Regions from separate parts of the Stenotrophomonas sp. LMG 10879 genome, predicted to be linked through region 1. Evidence: riboswitches for the same ligand, from Rfam matches in the RefSeq annotation. Region 1 holds a riboswitch; the other holds the start of a gene.
The links. A riboswitch is a leader RNA that binds a small molecule or an ion and turns the genes downstream of it on or off. The one in region 1 is predicted to bind thiamine pyrophosphate.

Region 1 (7,817 bases):
CGCCAGTACCACTACGACGCCGCCCGCAAGGCCTACGTCGAAAAGTAAGACGCACCACCCCGCAGCACCTGTTGACCGACATGTTGAAGACTCACGGATGAGTCCGGTTGGCGTATCGCGGCAAAGGCCGCACCATCAACCCCAGAGGAAGTGTCATGGCACAACGTGACTACAGCAGAAAGGAAGTTCTCGACATCATCGAGCAGGTTGCACAGCGCAAGGGCATCGCCAGCGAGGACTTCCTGCGCTTTGCCCACATCGAGACCGGTGGCCGCTTCAACGAACGCGCGCACAACGACAAGACCGATGCCAAGGGCCTGTTCCAGTTCCTGCCGTCGTCGGCCAAGCAGTACGGCCTGAGCGGCCACGAGTACGACCCGACCCGCAACACCGAAGCGGCAGCGGAGATGTTCAAGCGCAACCTGGTGGACATGGAAAAGCGCCATGACCGCACCGGCCACCCGTACCTGTCCGGTGATGACAAGCCGAGCGGCCTGGACCTGTATCTGGCACACCAGCAGGGTGCGGCCGGCTACGGTTCGATCCAGACCGCAATCGCCACCGGCACGTTCGGCCTGGTGCGCGACGGCCACGGCGATCCGATCGACATGCGCCCGCGCATCATGGGCCAGATCGGCGGTGACGTGGAAGCGCTGACCGGGCATACGCGCGCCGAGATGCGCACGATGAATGATCGTGACCTGGCCAGCACCTTCGCCCAGTACTACGACCGCAAGTACGACGCGATCAGCATCCCGGAAAAGAACATCGCGCCGATCACCGAGGCCCAGGCACGTCCGGCACCGGTGCAGGCCGCACCGACGCAGACCGTGACCCCGGCCGCGCAGGCCGCTGTTGCCGCCGGTGCCGCGACCATCGCCGCCACGGCTGCCGCAGCCAAGCCGGATGCACCCGGCATTTCGCTGGATGCGGCCTACAACGCCGGCGTGAAGTACGACAACGTCAAGTACGCGATCAACATCGAATCCAGCCAGTACTACCGTGGCAAGGGCGTCACCGGCAAGAACGTCGAGCAGGGCTACATCGACTGCTCCGGCTGGGTCGGCACGATGCTCAACAAGACCCAGGACGAGATCAACCAGAAGGCCGGCCATGCGGTGTTCGCCGACGCCGACAAGATCAAGCTGGGCTTCGCCGGCTCCGGCGGTATCGTGCACGAGGCCTACAAGGACTCGGGCGTGCTGCTCAAGCGCGACGACATCCTCAAGCCGGGTGCGCTGAAGGAAGGCATGGTGATCGGCCTGGATACGGCCAAGACCAAGCACGAGCACTGGAATGGCATCGACCACATCGTGATGGTGGTGCGTGACCCGAACACCGACAAGCTGCTGATCAGCCAGTCCACCGGCAAGCTGGGTGTGCACACGATGCCGGTGGAGGATTACCTCAAGCAGGTGAAGGACCACCCGAACTGGAAGCTGTTCGCCTCCGATCCGCTGCACCAGGCACGCGACCTGCTGGAAAACCGCAGCCAGACGCATGAGCAGGCGCAGGCCAAGGGCGCGACCGAGCCGAAGCCGGCGGCGCAGGAAAAGCCGCAGGCCGGCAACGAAGTGCATAAGCAGGGTGCGCACGGCGAAGGTGTGCGCAGGGCACAGGAACAGTTGGGCCACCTGGGGTATGTGGGTGCCGACGGCAAGCCGCTGGTCGAAGATGGAAAGTTCGGTCGCAACACCGAGGCTGCCGTGCGCCAGCTGCAGAAGGACAACGGCCTGGCGGTGGACGGCATCATCGGCCCGAAGACGCTGGATGCGATCAAGGACGCGCGCGAGCGCCCGCTGCTCAATGACGAGCGCCATCCGCAGAACCCGATGTACAACCAGGCCGTGAAGGGCATGGAAGGCCTGCCGGCAGGCACCTTCAAGGACCGCCATGCACTGGAGGCCGCTGCCGCCGCACTGACCAAGGAAGCGCAGGCCAGCGGCATGCAGCGCATCGACTCGGTGGTGCCCAGCACCAATGGTGAGCGCATGTTTGCCGTACAGGGTACCGCCGGCGACCCGGCCGCCTGCCGCGCGGCGGTGGACACCCGCGCTGCCAGCGAGCAGAGCATGGCGCTCAGCAGTGGCGCGGTGCACGGTGCACCGAATGTCCTGCAGCAGCAGGACGCCCAGCAGGAGCAGGTCAAGCAGGCCCAGCGCGCCATGGGCCACTGAGCCAGGCCGGGGGAGACCAGGGGAAGGGCCGCGTACTGCGGCCCTTTTCCTTTCTGGCAGCTGAGCGGCCGCGGCGCTTTCAGCCTCGCTTCATGCCGCCTGACGCTAGATGAATGCGCAAGCCGCACGGGGATCGCGCGCAATGTTCCGGCAATGTCCGGGCACCAGCGTGGTCCCTACGGCAGCAGGGGCGCCCAGCGCCCTCCCTGCCCACCGTGGCATGCACCTCACAGGAGAACCCAACATGCTCAGCACTTCCGCACTCAGCTTCCGTGGTCTGGCGATGGCCCTGGCACTTCTTGCCGGCGTGGCCGTGGTCAGTGATGCCAGCGCGATGTCGAGGAAGGACAAGCGCACCGTGGTCGGTGCCGTCGTCGGCGGCGTGGCGGGTCACCTGATCTCCAACGGCGACCCGGCCGCCACCGTCGGCGGCGCGGTTGCCGGCGGCGCCATCGGCAACCTGACCACCTCCGACCGCCATGATCGCCGCTACGACGGGCGCTATGACCGCCGTTACGATCGTGGCTACGATCGCCGTTATGACCGGGGCTACAACCGGGGTTATGGCTACGACCGCCGCGATGACCGTCGCTGGCAGCGCGAGCGCCATGACAACCGTTACTACCACGACCGCGGCCGCCATCGCGGCTGGTAAGCGTGCCGGCCGCAGGCCGCACATGATGTCCCTGACGGGCGGGTCGATGACCCGCCCGTTTGCGTCTGTGGCGTCCATGGCGTTGAATGCGCAGCCTTGGATGTTCCTTTACTCACCAGCGGCCGTGGCATGACTTCTTCCCCCCATCGCGTGCAGGGCCTCAACAACGACGAGGTCGCCGCCGACTGGCCGGCGATCGACGCGCAGGAGATCACCTGGCTGCGTGGCCACTTTCCGCAGCTGGGCGCGGACAGCACGCTGCGCTGGCACAGCCCGCGTCCGTTGTCGGCCGCGGCCATCGTCGACGGCACGCGCGGTCCGGTCTTCATCAAGCGCCACCACCACAGTGTTCGCAGCGCTGGAAGCCTGGAAGAGGAACACCGTTTCATCGCGCATCTGGCGACTGCCGGCATGCCGGTAGTGCAGGTACTGGCCAGCAACGAGGGCCGCACCGCACTCGAACACGGCCAGTGGACCTACGAACTGCATGCGGTGGGCGCCGGCATGGACCTGTATCGCGAGCTGCCGTCATGGTCACCGCTGACCGACGTCGCCCAGGCCCGCGAGGCAGGGCGCATGCTGGCCACGCTGCACCGCGCGGCAGCCGGCTACCAGGCCCCGCAACGCAGCACCCACCTGCTGGTGGCACGCGACGACCTGATCCGCGCCGATGACCCGATCGCCGCGTTGAAGGCCGACCTCGGCAACCGCCCCGGGTTGGCCCGCTACCTGGCGCGCATTCCCTGGGAAGAACAGCTGCGCCGCGACGTGCTGCCCTGGCACCACGGCCTGGCCGCGCGCCTGCAGGACGAACCACGGCTGTGGGCGCACAACGACTGGCACGTCTCCAACCTGCTGTGGAACGACGACGGCACGATTGCCACGGTGCTCGATTTCGGCCTGGCCTCACCGACCAGCGCGCTGTTCGATCTGGCCACCGCCATCGAACGCAACGCAGTGGCCTGGCTGCAACTGGAGCGCGGCACCGACGCGGTACGCATCGATATCGCCCTGGCCCTGCTGGAGGGCTACCGGCAGGAACTGCCGCTGTCGCCCACGCGCGTGCACCTGCTGGCCGACCTGCTGCCGATGGTCCATTTCGACTTCGCTCTGTCCGAAGTGGAGTACTTCGAGGGCGTCACCGGCTCCACCGCGAATGCCGACGTCGCCTGGCAGCCGTTCATGCTCGGGCATCCGGCCTGGTTCGCCACGCCCCCTGGCCAGGCCCTGCTGGCGGCCCTGCACGCCGCCGCGTAAGCCGCGAGCCACCCAACACGCTGGGTACCCAGTAGATCGACGCCATGCGTCGATGATGCGCTCGGCCGGGGTCAGATCCCTTTCCGCTGGAAAGGGATCTGACCCTGGCTGAAGGGCGGTAGCTCGCAAATCCGTACCATTTGTAGTGAAATGGTCACCTGAAGCGGGGGTGCCTGGATCTGCCAGGCTGAGAGAGTCCCTTGGAACCTGATCCGGTTTGCACCGGCGTAGGGAGCTTTGAGCCGCAGCCACACCCCCGTCATGGGCCGGTGCACCTGCGCGCCGTCGCTTCGTCTCCCTTGTTGTCTGAAGACGAATCGAATGAACCGCTGCCTGCGCCCCACCCTGCTCGCCCTTGCCCTCTGCGCCGCCCTGCCGCTGTACGCCAGCGAGGCAGGCACCGACGCCGTTGATGCTCCGCCGTCCTCGCCCACCGATCTGGCGGCAGTGCGCGTGCAGGCCGGCAAGCCGGCCACCGACACCTCGCGCGTCAACGCCTTCGGCGGCGGCTCCTGGAAGGACACGCCCGCCTCGGTGAACGTGCTGGAGCGCGACTACCTCGACCGTCGCCAGGTACGTTCGCTGTCCGAGCTGGCCAGCAATGACGCCTCGCTGGGCGATGCCTATGCGCCGGTGGGCTACTACCAGAACATCGCCATCCGCGGCTTCGCGCTGGATGCGGCCACCGGCTACCGCTTCAACGGCATGTCCATCGCCGGCGAACAGCGGTTGGCGCTGGAGAACATCCAGGAAGTGCAGATCCTGAAGGGCGAAGCCGGCCTGGCGGCGGGCGTGATGGCGCCCGGCGGCATCATCAACTACGTGGGCAAGCGCCCGGCGGAAGTGCGCACGGTCACTCTGGGCACCGATTCGGAAGGCTCGCGCTATGCCGCCGTGGATGTCGGCCACTGGCTGACCCCGCGCTTCGGCGTCCGCTTCAATGCCGCCTGGGATGCCAGTGATTCCTACGTCGAGCATGCCGACGGCCGCCGCAACTTCTATTCGCTGGCCACCGACTGGCTGATCGGCGAACACGGCAAGCTGGAAGTGGATGCCAACTACCAGACCAGCTCGCAGCGCTCGGTGTCCGGCTTCCAGCTGCTGGGCGCGCGCGACCTGCCGCGCGGCGTCGACCGCGAGCGCCTGCTCGGCTACCAGCCGTGGCAGCGGCCGGTGGACATCGCCAGCACCAACATCACCGCCCTGCACACCTACGACTTCAACGACGCCTGGCAGTCGCGGCTGTCGATCGGTCACAGCCGCTCGGTGATCGATGACAACGTCGCCTTCGCCTATGGCTGCTACTACACCGCAGGGTGCGCAGACGGCAGTGTGCCGGGCAACTATTTCGCCCCCAACGGCGACTACGACATCTACGACTACCGCAGCCCGGATGACACCCGCCGCAACCAGCAGGCGCGTGCCGAACTGCGCGGCAGCTTCGACACCGGCAGCGTCGGCCACCAGCTGAGCATCGGCGCGGACTACTTCCGCCGCACCGTCGACAAGCGCCCGAGTGTCAACGAGTACGTCGGCACCAGCAACATCCACGATGCGCAGGTGCCGGTGTTCGAGCCCTCACCGAAGATGCCGGGTGCATCGGCACGGCGCCTGGACAGCCGCCAGACCGCGTTCTTCGCACTGGACCGGATGAGCTTCGGCGATGACTGGCAGTGGCTGGCCGGTGGCCGCTTCGTGCGCCTGGACGAGCGCGCCTACGACAAGCGCGGCACGCCGCAGCGCCACAGCCGCCTGTCGCGCTTCCTGCCGCAGACCGCGCTGGTGTGGAAGGCTACTGACCAACTCAACGCCTACGCCAGCTACGTGCGCGGCATTTCGCTGGGCCAGGAAGCACCGTTCTGGACGTCCAACGCCGATACCTTCCTGCCGTCGATGCAGTCGCGGCAGCTGGAAGTGGGTGTGAAGTACGTGCCGGTGGACGCCCTCACCCTGGGTGCCGCGGTGTTCCGCACCACCCAGCCCTACCAGTACGCAAAGCCCGACGGCAGTGATGCCGGCTACACCTTCGTCGAAGAAGGCCAGCAGACCCATACCGGGCTGGAACTGACCGCCAACGGCCAGCTGACCGATGCGCTGCAGATCGTCGCCAGCGCCAGCGTGCTGCAGGCGCGCGCCCGCGACAGCGGCACCCCGGCCTATGAAGGCCATCAGCTGGTGAACGTGCCGAAGGTGCGCGCCAGCGTGCACCTGGCCTACGCGCTGCCGTTCGTTGAAGGCCTGGATGTGACCGGTGGCTGGCGCTATGCCGCCGCCAATGTCGCCCGCGCCGACGGCGGTGTGCGCGCACCGGACTACCCGGTGTTCGACGCTGGCCTGCGCTTCCAGCACCGCCTGCACGAGCGTGCCGTGACCTGGAACCTGTCGGTGGACAACCTGTTCAACCGCTTCTACTGGCGCGACACCGGCAGCAGCGGCGGTGACTACTACCTGTTCCCGGGTGCGCCGCGACAGGCTCGCCTGTCGGTGACGTTCGCACTGTGAGCGGCGTCGCGCTCGAGTGGACTGCGGCCCTCTTCAGCATCCTCGGGGTGTGGCTGATGGCAAAGCGGCGGCTGGCCGCGTGGCCGGTCGGCCTGCTGTCGGTCGCGCTGTATGGCGCAGTGTTCGCCGAGGCCAAGCTGTACTCGGACACGCTGCTGCAGGTCGCCTTCGGTGGTTTCCTGGTCTACGGCTGGATCAACTGGCGCCAGCACGCGGCCGATGAAGGCAGCATCCGCATCGTGCCGCTGGCGCGCGGCACGATGCTGCGCGACCTCGCCATCGGCCTGTGTGGCGGCGTCGCGCTTGGCGCCGGCATGCACACCTTCACCGATGCGGCGCTGCCGTGGCTGGACGCGATGCTGACCGCGCTGAGCCTGGTCGGACAGTGGTGGCAGGCACGCCGACACGCCGCCTGCTGGTGGGTGTGGATCGTGGTGGACGTGGTCTACGTGGGCGCGTACCTGTTCAAGTCGCTGCACGTGACTGCTGCGTTGTACGTGTTCTTCCTGGGCCTGGCGCTGTTCGGGCTGCGGGCGTGGCGTGCCGCCGCACGGGAACCGCAGTTGGCAACGCGGTAGCGCCACGCCATGCGTGGCTGGCGGGCCCGGTAGACGCCAACCTTGGTTGGCGCGCTCCCGCCGACCAAGGTCGGCATCCATCAGGCTCATCCACGCATGGCGTGGATCTACCGGGGTTGCAGTACCAGCCCCAAGCGCAGCGGCTGGCGCAGGTCCTTCGGCGGCGCCGCCGGCAACGCCGTGGCCTGCAGCGTCGCGCGCAGATCGGCATCCACCTGGACATCACCCAGGCTGTCGAATTCCAGTTTGGAGATCGCGCCATCGCGGGCGATCCACACGCTCACCACCAACGGCGCCGGCGTATCGGGATGCTCCTGCAGCCAGGCCAGCAGGCGCTGGGCGCGTGGATCCTGTTCCTGCTGCAGGCGCTGCTGCAGTTCGCCGCTGACGGAGGCGGCATAGGCCATCCAATGCGCAGGCGCGTCCTGTGCGGACACGCTGGCGCTGCCCAGCGCCAGCAGGCCCAGCAACCATGCCAACGGGCGCCAGCCACGGCGCGTGCTGCGCCTGTTGCCTGCAGAAACCATCACCCACGCCTCCACTGCCGTCCAACGCATCATGGTCGGCGCTGTAGATGACAGGCAGATGGCGGACGCCGCAGTAGAGCCACGCCATGCGTGGCCGTTCTGGGCAACCGGTTGATCCATC
Region 2 (7,817 bases), on a different contig from region 1:
GCCTGGACTCCTTCTCGAACGCGATCCACTCGCCCTGCCGGAGCCGGAACCGTCCTTCCTTGGCTTCCACCCATGAGGTGCCGCGCACCTGCATCCACACGCTGAAACTGGTGCCGGCGGTCTGCAGGCTGCCGAGGCGGGCAACGCCCATGCAGGTCGGCGCGATATCGTCGATCGCCTTGTCCAGGGATAGGGTTTGGCCACGATCAGCCAGCGAGAGTTGACGCATGAGGGCACCACGGATTTGCCAAGTACAGGCCTCCGTTTTGCCAAATCAGGTGGCAGCGCGTCAGGAAAGACGGCCGAGATCGCCACGAAATCGCGGCGAGATCGTCACGAAGAAATTACGAAGGCCCTTTCTCGTTCAAGATCAACAGCTTGGAGAATGCGGGGAACAGCGTGGGCGGTTGTTCGGGCAATCGCATCACACCGATGTCGGCTCCATCGCTGATCGCCAGGGCAAGGTACAGGCTGCTTCCGTCGGCGCTGGCGCTGAGTCCATTGCCCGCGCTCAGGCGCTGCGCGTCCAGGCAGCGCTCCGCTTCTTCGCGGCCAGACTGGATACGGACCAGCGTGGTGCCGCAGTCGGCACTGCTGCCAAGGTAGTCGATGCTGCCGTTGCCGGCCACGGTCCAGGTCCGGTAGCGCCAGCGGCTCGGCCGGTCCTCGCTGACCTGCTGCACGCTGGCCGGGGTCAACGCCGTGTCCACCGACCACAGCCCGCCGGCTGCCAGCCGGGTAAACAGCACCCGCCCGGTACTGCGGTCGAAACGCGCCTGCGACACGCCTTCCAGACTGGCCAACCGCCGCCATGGCTGCGCACTGCGGTCGAACAGGCTCAACCGGGTGTGCTGGTCGGCATCCCGTTCAACCACCAGCAGCTGCTCCGCGTCGGCGCCGTACAACGCCTGCAACGGTTGCTCGGCGGGCACCGGAAGGCGATGCAGCTGTTCGTCGCGCGGGGCGATCTCGTAGACAACCGCTTCGCCATGCTCATCGCGGCCCACCACCAGCAGATGCCGGCTGTCGGCTGACCAGTCCGGTGCCTGCCGCGCTTCCGGCTTCAGCCCTTCGATCGGTCGCAAGGACTCCGGCCGCTGCATGTCGGCCCACCACAGCGCAAAGCTGCCGGAACGATCGGAACTGAACACCAGTTGCCGTCCATCCGGCGCCACCATCGGTTGCCCGTCGCGGCCGCTGGAGGCGAACAGACGCTCGCCGGCACCGCCCTGCGCGGGCATCCTGAACACACCGAACTGCGCGCGCCGATGCACGAATGCCAGCATGTCGCCGCGCCGGGAGACGGCCGGCCACTGCGCATCGTCGAGCCCGGCGTCGCGCAGCGTGCGGCGCTCGACGTCGAGGTAGTACAGGCGTGCCTCGCTGTCCACGCGACGACCGAACACGATATGTCGACCGTCGCCCAGCCATGCCCAACCGCGCAGCTCGGCCGATTCGGTCGTCAACTGCTCCGGTGTGCCGCCGCTGGCAGGCATCCGCCACAGGTCGCCCAGCTGAGGGTTGCGGACAAACACCAGCCATTTGCCATCCGGCGAATAGCGCGGGGCGTAGTCGAAATCATCCTCGTCGACCGCGTAGTCCAGCGCCCGCCATTGGCCACTGGCCAGATCGAGCACGCGGATGCCGCGATGGGCATAGCGACCGACCATGCTGCCGAAGACCAGGCCGCGGCCATCGGGTGTCCAGTCGAAACTGAGCAGCTCGGTGCCGTCGCAGCGCGTGGCCTGGCGCACGGCGCCGCCAGTGGCACTGGCGATCAATACCTGGCAGCTGTCATCGGCGCCAAAGCGGGCGAAGGCGATTTCGCGGCCATCCGGCGACCAGTTCGGGAAGCGGTCGCTGGCACCTGCCGGCGGCGAAAGCAGCTGACGTGCGGGCGCATTGCCGGAGGTCTGCACCTTGATGGCGTTGCCACCCTTGCCGTCGTCGTTGGCGCCTTCGTAGGCAACCTGCGATCCGTCAGGCGAAAGTGTGGGATAGGTCTCAAAACCGGCTGTCGCGGTGATCAACCGATATGGCCGTTCAGGGCTTCCGATCACCCGCGTGCCGTTCTCCACGGCGGCGTCCACCGGAGAATTCACCGGCGCCGGGCGGCGCAGCAGCAGTACGCTCAACACCACCAGCGCAAGCAGCATCACCACGCCCAGCGCCAGCAGCAGGCGACGGCGCAGGCGTCGCCAGCGACGGCTGCCACGTTCAACCACGGCCGCGCCGGCGGGGGCGACGGCATCCGGTGCAGTCGGCTGCGATGCCGCCGACTCCTCTGCCGCAGCGATCGCATCGGTCTCGTGGTCCGCCAGCGGCTGCACCGGTACCAGCAAGCGGTAGCCGGTCTTGGCGATGGTCTCGATGTACGCCTGGCCATTGTCGTCGTCGACGCTGAACGCCTTGCGCAGTTGGGTAACCGCCTGGGTCAGCACGTCGTTGGTCGGCAGCGTGTCCGGCCACACTTCGGCGAACAGTTCGTCACGGGTCACCACCCGCCCGGGCTGCCGCATCAACATGCGCAGCACGCCCAGCGACTTGGGCGTCAAACGTCGTGTACGGCGGGCACCGGCGACTTCGACCTCACGCGAGGACAAAGTAACGATGCACTCGCCGACGCGGACGCGGTCGGATTCAGGCGACTGGATTTCGCTGTTGATCATTCGTTGCTATGGGGTTGAAACAGGCCGCAAACACTGTTCACCATCGATCCCTTCCCATCCTTGGCACAGCAAGAAGCCAGATTCCGCACAAAGCATCGGCGCATACCGCAAAAAAAACGAAGCCTCCGGATATTAGCCTATGCGAGTTACCTCGCCTATCGCGTGGTCGACATCAGGCTCTCTCTCGCCGACGCATTCACATAATAAGCATCATCATTCGCGCCCTTTCGGGCGCGATATTTTTATCTGGCGTTCATTTTCAGAAGCGTTTCAGCATGGTCAGGCCGACCAGCCGCGAAACCACCAGCGCGACATACATGACGCCGGAAAACTGCTCCAGCATGACCAGCGCGCGGGCCTGCGGATGCAGTGGCACGACATCACTCAGCCCAACACCTGACAATAAGCTGAAGCTCAGATAAAGCAGCTCCATCCACGTGCGCTGCGGCCCACCACTGGCGCCCTGGAAACTGCCCGGATACCACTGCTGACATACCGCAAAGGTAAAAGCGAATGCCCACGCCAACAACGTGAACGTGGCGCCGGCGGCAAACAGTTCGTCGCGGGTCACCTTGTGGTCCTGCAGCATGTAGGCGATCAGCGCACCCGCGGTATAGAAATACAGCAGGCTTTCCAGCAGCTGTGCGGTGATGCCCAGTGCCGGCCGGTCGAGCAGTGCCGCAGAGAGGGAAAACACCACCGCCGGGATGGCCAGCACCAACGCCAGCCAGGTGCCCAGCGGGCTGCGCTGCACCACCCACAGGGCCAGGCCGAGCACGGCCATGCCGAACACGCCTACTGCCGCGCGCCCGGCAGCGGTTTCGTCCAGCGCCGGGTACAGCAGTACCGACAGCAGCTGTGCCCCGAGCAGCCAGGCAGAGGGATGACGGCGGGCGATGGCCAGCCAGCGGGTGGTCACGGCAATGGGCATGGTTCCTTATCCCCAGGGAACGATGGGCCGAGGATAGCGGCATGTCGGTGAGATGGGTGATGGGATGACGCCGGGCGTGGCCCGGCGCCGCCCTCTGCGATCAGCCCTGCTGGTACACCTCGGCGCCGGCTGCACGGAACTGCTCGGACTTCTCCTGCATGCCCTTCTCGGCGTATTCGCGCACGTCCTGGGTGATCTTCATCGAGCAGAAGTGCGGGCCGCACATCGAGCAGAAGTGGGCCAGCTTGTGCGCATCCTTGGGCAGGGTCTCGTCATGGAATTCCTTGGCCTTCTCCGGATCCAGGCCGAGGTGGAACTGGTCATCCCAGCGGAACTCGAATCGCGCCTTGCTCAATGCGTTGTCGCGCACCTGCGCACCGGGGTGGCCCTTGGCGAGATCGGCCGCGTGCGCGGCGATGCGATAGGCCATGATGCCGTCGCGCACGTCCTGGCGGTTTGGCAGGCCCAGATGCTCCTTCGGCGTGACATAGCAGAGCATGGCGGTACCGAACCAACCGATCATGGCCGCGCCGATGGCACTGGTGATGTGGTCATAGCCCGGCGCGATGTCGGTGGTCAGCGGGCCGAGCGTGTAGAACGGTGCCTCGCCGCACTCGCGCAGCTGCTTGTCCATGTTCTCCTTGATCAGCTGCATCGGCACATGGCCGGGGCCTTCGATCATGGTCTGCACGTCGTGCTTCCAGGCGATCTTCGTCAACTCACCCAGCGTTTCCAGCTCGCCGAACTGCGCCGCATCGTTGGCATCGGCAATGCAGCCCGGGCGCAGGCCATCACCCAGCGAGAAGGTCACGTCGTAGGCCTTCATGATTTCGCAGATGTCTTCAAAATGCGTGTAGAGGAAGTTTTCCTTGTGGTGGGCCAGGCACCACTTGGCCATGATCGAACCGCCGCGGCTGACGATGCCGGTAACGCGCTTGGCGGTGAGTGGCACGTAGCGCAGCAGCACGCCCGCATGGATGGTGAAGTAGTCCACGCCCTGTTCGGCCTGTTCGATCAGGGTGTCGCGGAAGATCTCCCAGGTCAGCGCTTCGGCGCGGCCGTCGACCTTCTCCAGCGCCTGGTAGATCGGCACCGTACCGATCGCCACCGGCGAGTTGCGGATGATCCACTCGCGCGTTTCGTGGATGTGCTTGCCGGTGGACAGGTCCATCACCGTGTCACCGCCCCAGCGGATCGCCCACACCAGCTTTTCCACTTCCTCGGCAATACCCGAGGACACCGCGCTGTTGCCGATGTTGGCGTTGATCTTGGTGAGGAAGTTGCGGCCGATGATCATCGGCTCGCTTTCCGGGTGGTTGATGTTGTTGGGCAGCACCGCACGGCCGCGGGCGATTTCCTCGCGCACGAATTCCGGGGTGATGATGTGCTGGATCGATGCGCCGAAGGATTCACCGGGATGCTGCTGCAGCAGCGCGGCATCACGGATCGCCTCCAGCCGCTGGTTCTCGCGGATGGCGACGAATTCCATTTCCGGGGTGATGATGCCGCGGCGCGCGTAGTGCATCTGGGTGACGTTGGCACCGGCCTGCGCGCGGCGCGGCAGGCTGCGCGCGGGGAAACGCACCGGATCCAGCTTGGGATCGTGCTCACGCGCGCGGCCGAACGAGGAGCTGAGGCCATCAAGCTGTTCGGTGTCGTTGCGCTCCTCCACCCACGCACGACGCAATGCGGGCAGGCCTGCGGAAAGATCGATAGGGACCTGCGGATCGGTGTACGGGCCGGAGGTGTCGTAGACGGTGACCGGTGCGTTCTCTTCACCACCGAACACGGTGGGCGTGCGGGTCAGCGCGATCTCGCGCATCGGCACCTGCAGGTCCGGGCGCGAGCCGGGCACGTGAATCTTGCGCGAGCCGGGAATGGGCCGGGTCACGGATTCGGAGAGTTGCTGGGCCTGTTGCTGCAGGGCAGAGAGCTGTGCGTTCATCGGGCATCGTCCAGGAAGGTCAGGGACGAAGCGGCGGCGCACTGCACCTGCGCCCGGACAGCACCAAGGCGGTCCTTGGGCGGGGTCGGGGCACGGCTGCATTGCAAAGCTTCCCTACGCCGGTATGAGCCGGATCAGGTTCCAAGGGACTATCTCAACCGTGGCCACAAGGCCGCGGTACCCCCGCTTCTTGGTGCGCATTAGAGCATAGACCGCCTGCCTCCGGGGTTGCCTCCGGGGTCAGATCCGGTTCCTGCGGAAAACGGATCTGACCCCAATCGCCATTCGTTAACAGAACCGTGACGTCGCATTCAGTAACGTGCACGCGCACCGCACCGTCGCAAGCGGTGCATTCCCTGCCGCCATCGCGGCGCCTGTCCGGTGTGCGCACGCTGTCGCTGGACCACTCCCTGCAAGCTTTCGCTCGCTCCCCTCAATCCCTTGATCGGAGAAGCTCCTTCATGGTGTTTCGCATTTCCATTGCACTGGTGTTTGCCCTGGTGCTGCTGGCCGGCCTCGCGCCCGGCCCCTTCAATACCGTCGTGCAGGCGGCGCTGGGCGATGTCATCCGCAGCGTCGGCTGGCTGTACCTGCTGGTGGTATTCCTGGCGTTGGTGTTCCTGATGTACCTGGCGTTCGGCCGCTTCGGCAACCTGCGCATCGGTGGCGAAGACGCCGAGCCCGAGTTCTCGCGCGCCAGCTGGATGTCGATGCTGTTCGCTGCCGGCATGGGCATCGGCCTGGTGTTCTGGGGAGCGGCCGAGCCGATTTCGCACTTCACCAAGCCACCGGAAGGCATTGAACCGCAGAGCATGGACGCCGCACGCGCCGCGATGCGCTATGTGTTCTTCCACTGGGGCCTGCATCCGTGGGCGATCTATGCGCTGATCGGCCTGGCGATGGCCTGGTTCCAGTTCAACCGCAACGGTGGTGGCCAGATCAGCGACATGCTGCAGCCGATCATCGGCCGACACCATCGCGGCTGGATCGGCAAGGTGGTCAACATCTCCGCCGTGGTCGCCACCGCAGTGGGCGTGGCCACGGCACTGGGTTTCGGCACGGTGCAGATCGCCGCCGGCGTGGAACGGGTGTTCGGGCTGCACGCAGGCATACCGCTGCAGCTGACCATCATTGCAGTCGCGTTCGTGCTGTACATGGCCTCCTCGCTGAGCGGCGTGGGGCGTGGCATGAAGTGGCTGTCCAACGTCAATCTGGCGCTGGCGGCATTGCTGCTGGCATTGGTGCTGGTGCTCGGCCCGACTGGCGCCATCTTCAACACCTTCACCACCACGCTGGGTTCCTACCTCAACCAGTTGGTGACCATGAGCCTGCGCATGTCGCCGTTCTCGTCCAGCACCTGGGTGGCGGACTGGACGATCTTCTATTGGGCATGGTGGATTTCGTGGGCACCGTTCGTCGGTTCGTTCATCGCGCGCATCTCGCGCGGCCGCAGTGTTCGCGAGTTCGTGGTGGGCGTGGTGCTTGCGCCCACCCTGCTCGGTTTCTTCTGGTTCTCGGTCTTCGGTGGCACCGCGATCTGGTCGCAGATCTTCGGCCACGCCGACCTGGTGCAGGCGCTGGGCAACGGCTATGAAACAGTGCTGTTCACCCTGTTCGACAGCCTGCCACTGCCGTTGCTGCTATCGAGCATCGCCTTGGTGCTGTTGATGATCTTCTTCGTGACCTCGGCCGATTCGGCGGTGCTGGTACTGGCCACGATGTCCACCGACGATGCGGGCGAGCCATCGCGCAGGCATAAGATTGCGTGGGGCGTGGGCATCGCACTGATCGCGGGCGCGTTGCTGCTGGCCGGTGGCCTGGAGGCGCTGCAGGGCATGATCACGATCGCCGCGTTGCCGTTCGCGCTGTTGATGGTGCTGGTGATGGTGTCGCTGTACCGGGTGCTGGACCAGGAGTACACGCGGGAGCGGCGGCAGGCGCAACGCCAGCGGCACATGATCGATGCGTGGATCGCGCGTGAGATGGCGGCGCAGGAAGAGACCCAGGCGGAGGCGGTGCGCGCGCAGGATTCGGATTGAGGGTGTTTTGCAGCCTGCGGCTGCACTGCTTTTTTCAAGCAACGGCAACTTCAAAAGCGGCTTGGGATGCTGAGGGTTTGGCGGGGAGGGGGCCGATGGCGGGACACGCCGCAAGTACATCCCTGTAGGCTCGGCCACGGCATCCATGCCGTGGACGGTCCCGCCATCGGCCCCCTCCCCGCCTCCGACAATTTCCCGGTGACGGCAGTAGATCCACGCCATGCGTGGATGAA

Region 2: it holds a riboswitch for thiamine pyrophosphate, as region 1 does, so the genes downstream of both, thiC (phosphomethylpyrimidine synthase ThiC) here and CR919_RS07920 (TonB-dependent siderophore receptor) in region 1, are expected to answer to the same signal.

Annotation. Positions count from the first base shown of each region.
Region 1 covers NZ_PEJT01000004.1:210,033-217,849, reverse strand. Annotated here, with positions in the region: gene CR919_RS07940 (hypothetical protein) at 1-48, shown strand, start outside; gene CR919_RS07935 (peptidoglycan-binding protein) at 156-2,177, shown strand; gene CR919_RS07930 (glycine zipper 2TM domain-containing protein) at 2,422-2,832, shown strand; gene CR919_RS07925 (phosphotransferase) at 2,962-4,089, shown strand; TPP riboswitch at 4,245-4,340, shown strand; gene CR919_RS07920 (TonB-dependent siderophore receptor) at 4,411-6,591, shown strand; gene pnuC (nicotinamide riboside transporter PnuC) at 6,588-7,169, shown strand; gene CR919_RS07910 (hypothetical protein) at 7,277-7,696, opposite strand.
Region 2 covers NZ_PEJT01000019.1:32,708-40,524, forward strand. Annotated here, with positions in the region: gene CR919_RS20715 (helix-turn-helix transcriptional regulator) at 1-229, opposite strand, end outside; gene CR919_RS20720 (winged helix-turn-helix domain-containing protein) at 345-2,669, opposite strand; gene CR919_RS20725 (ion channel) at 2,929-3,600, opposite strand; gene thiC (phosphomethylpyrimidine synthase ThiC) at 3,701-5,545, opposite strand; TPP riboswitch at 5,639-5,740, opposite strand; gene CR919_RS20735 (BCCT family transporter) at 6,007-7,584, shown strand.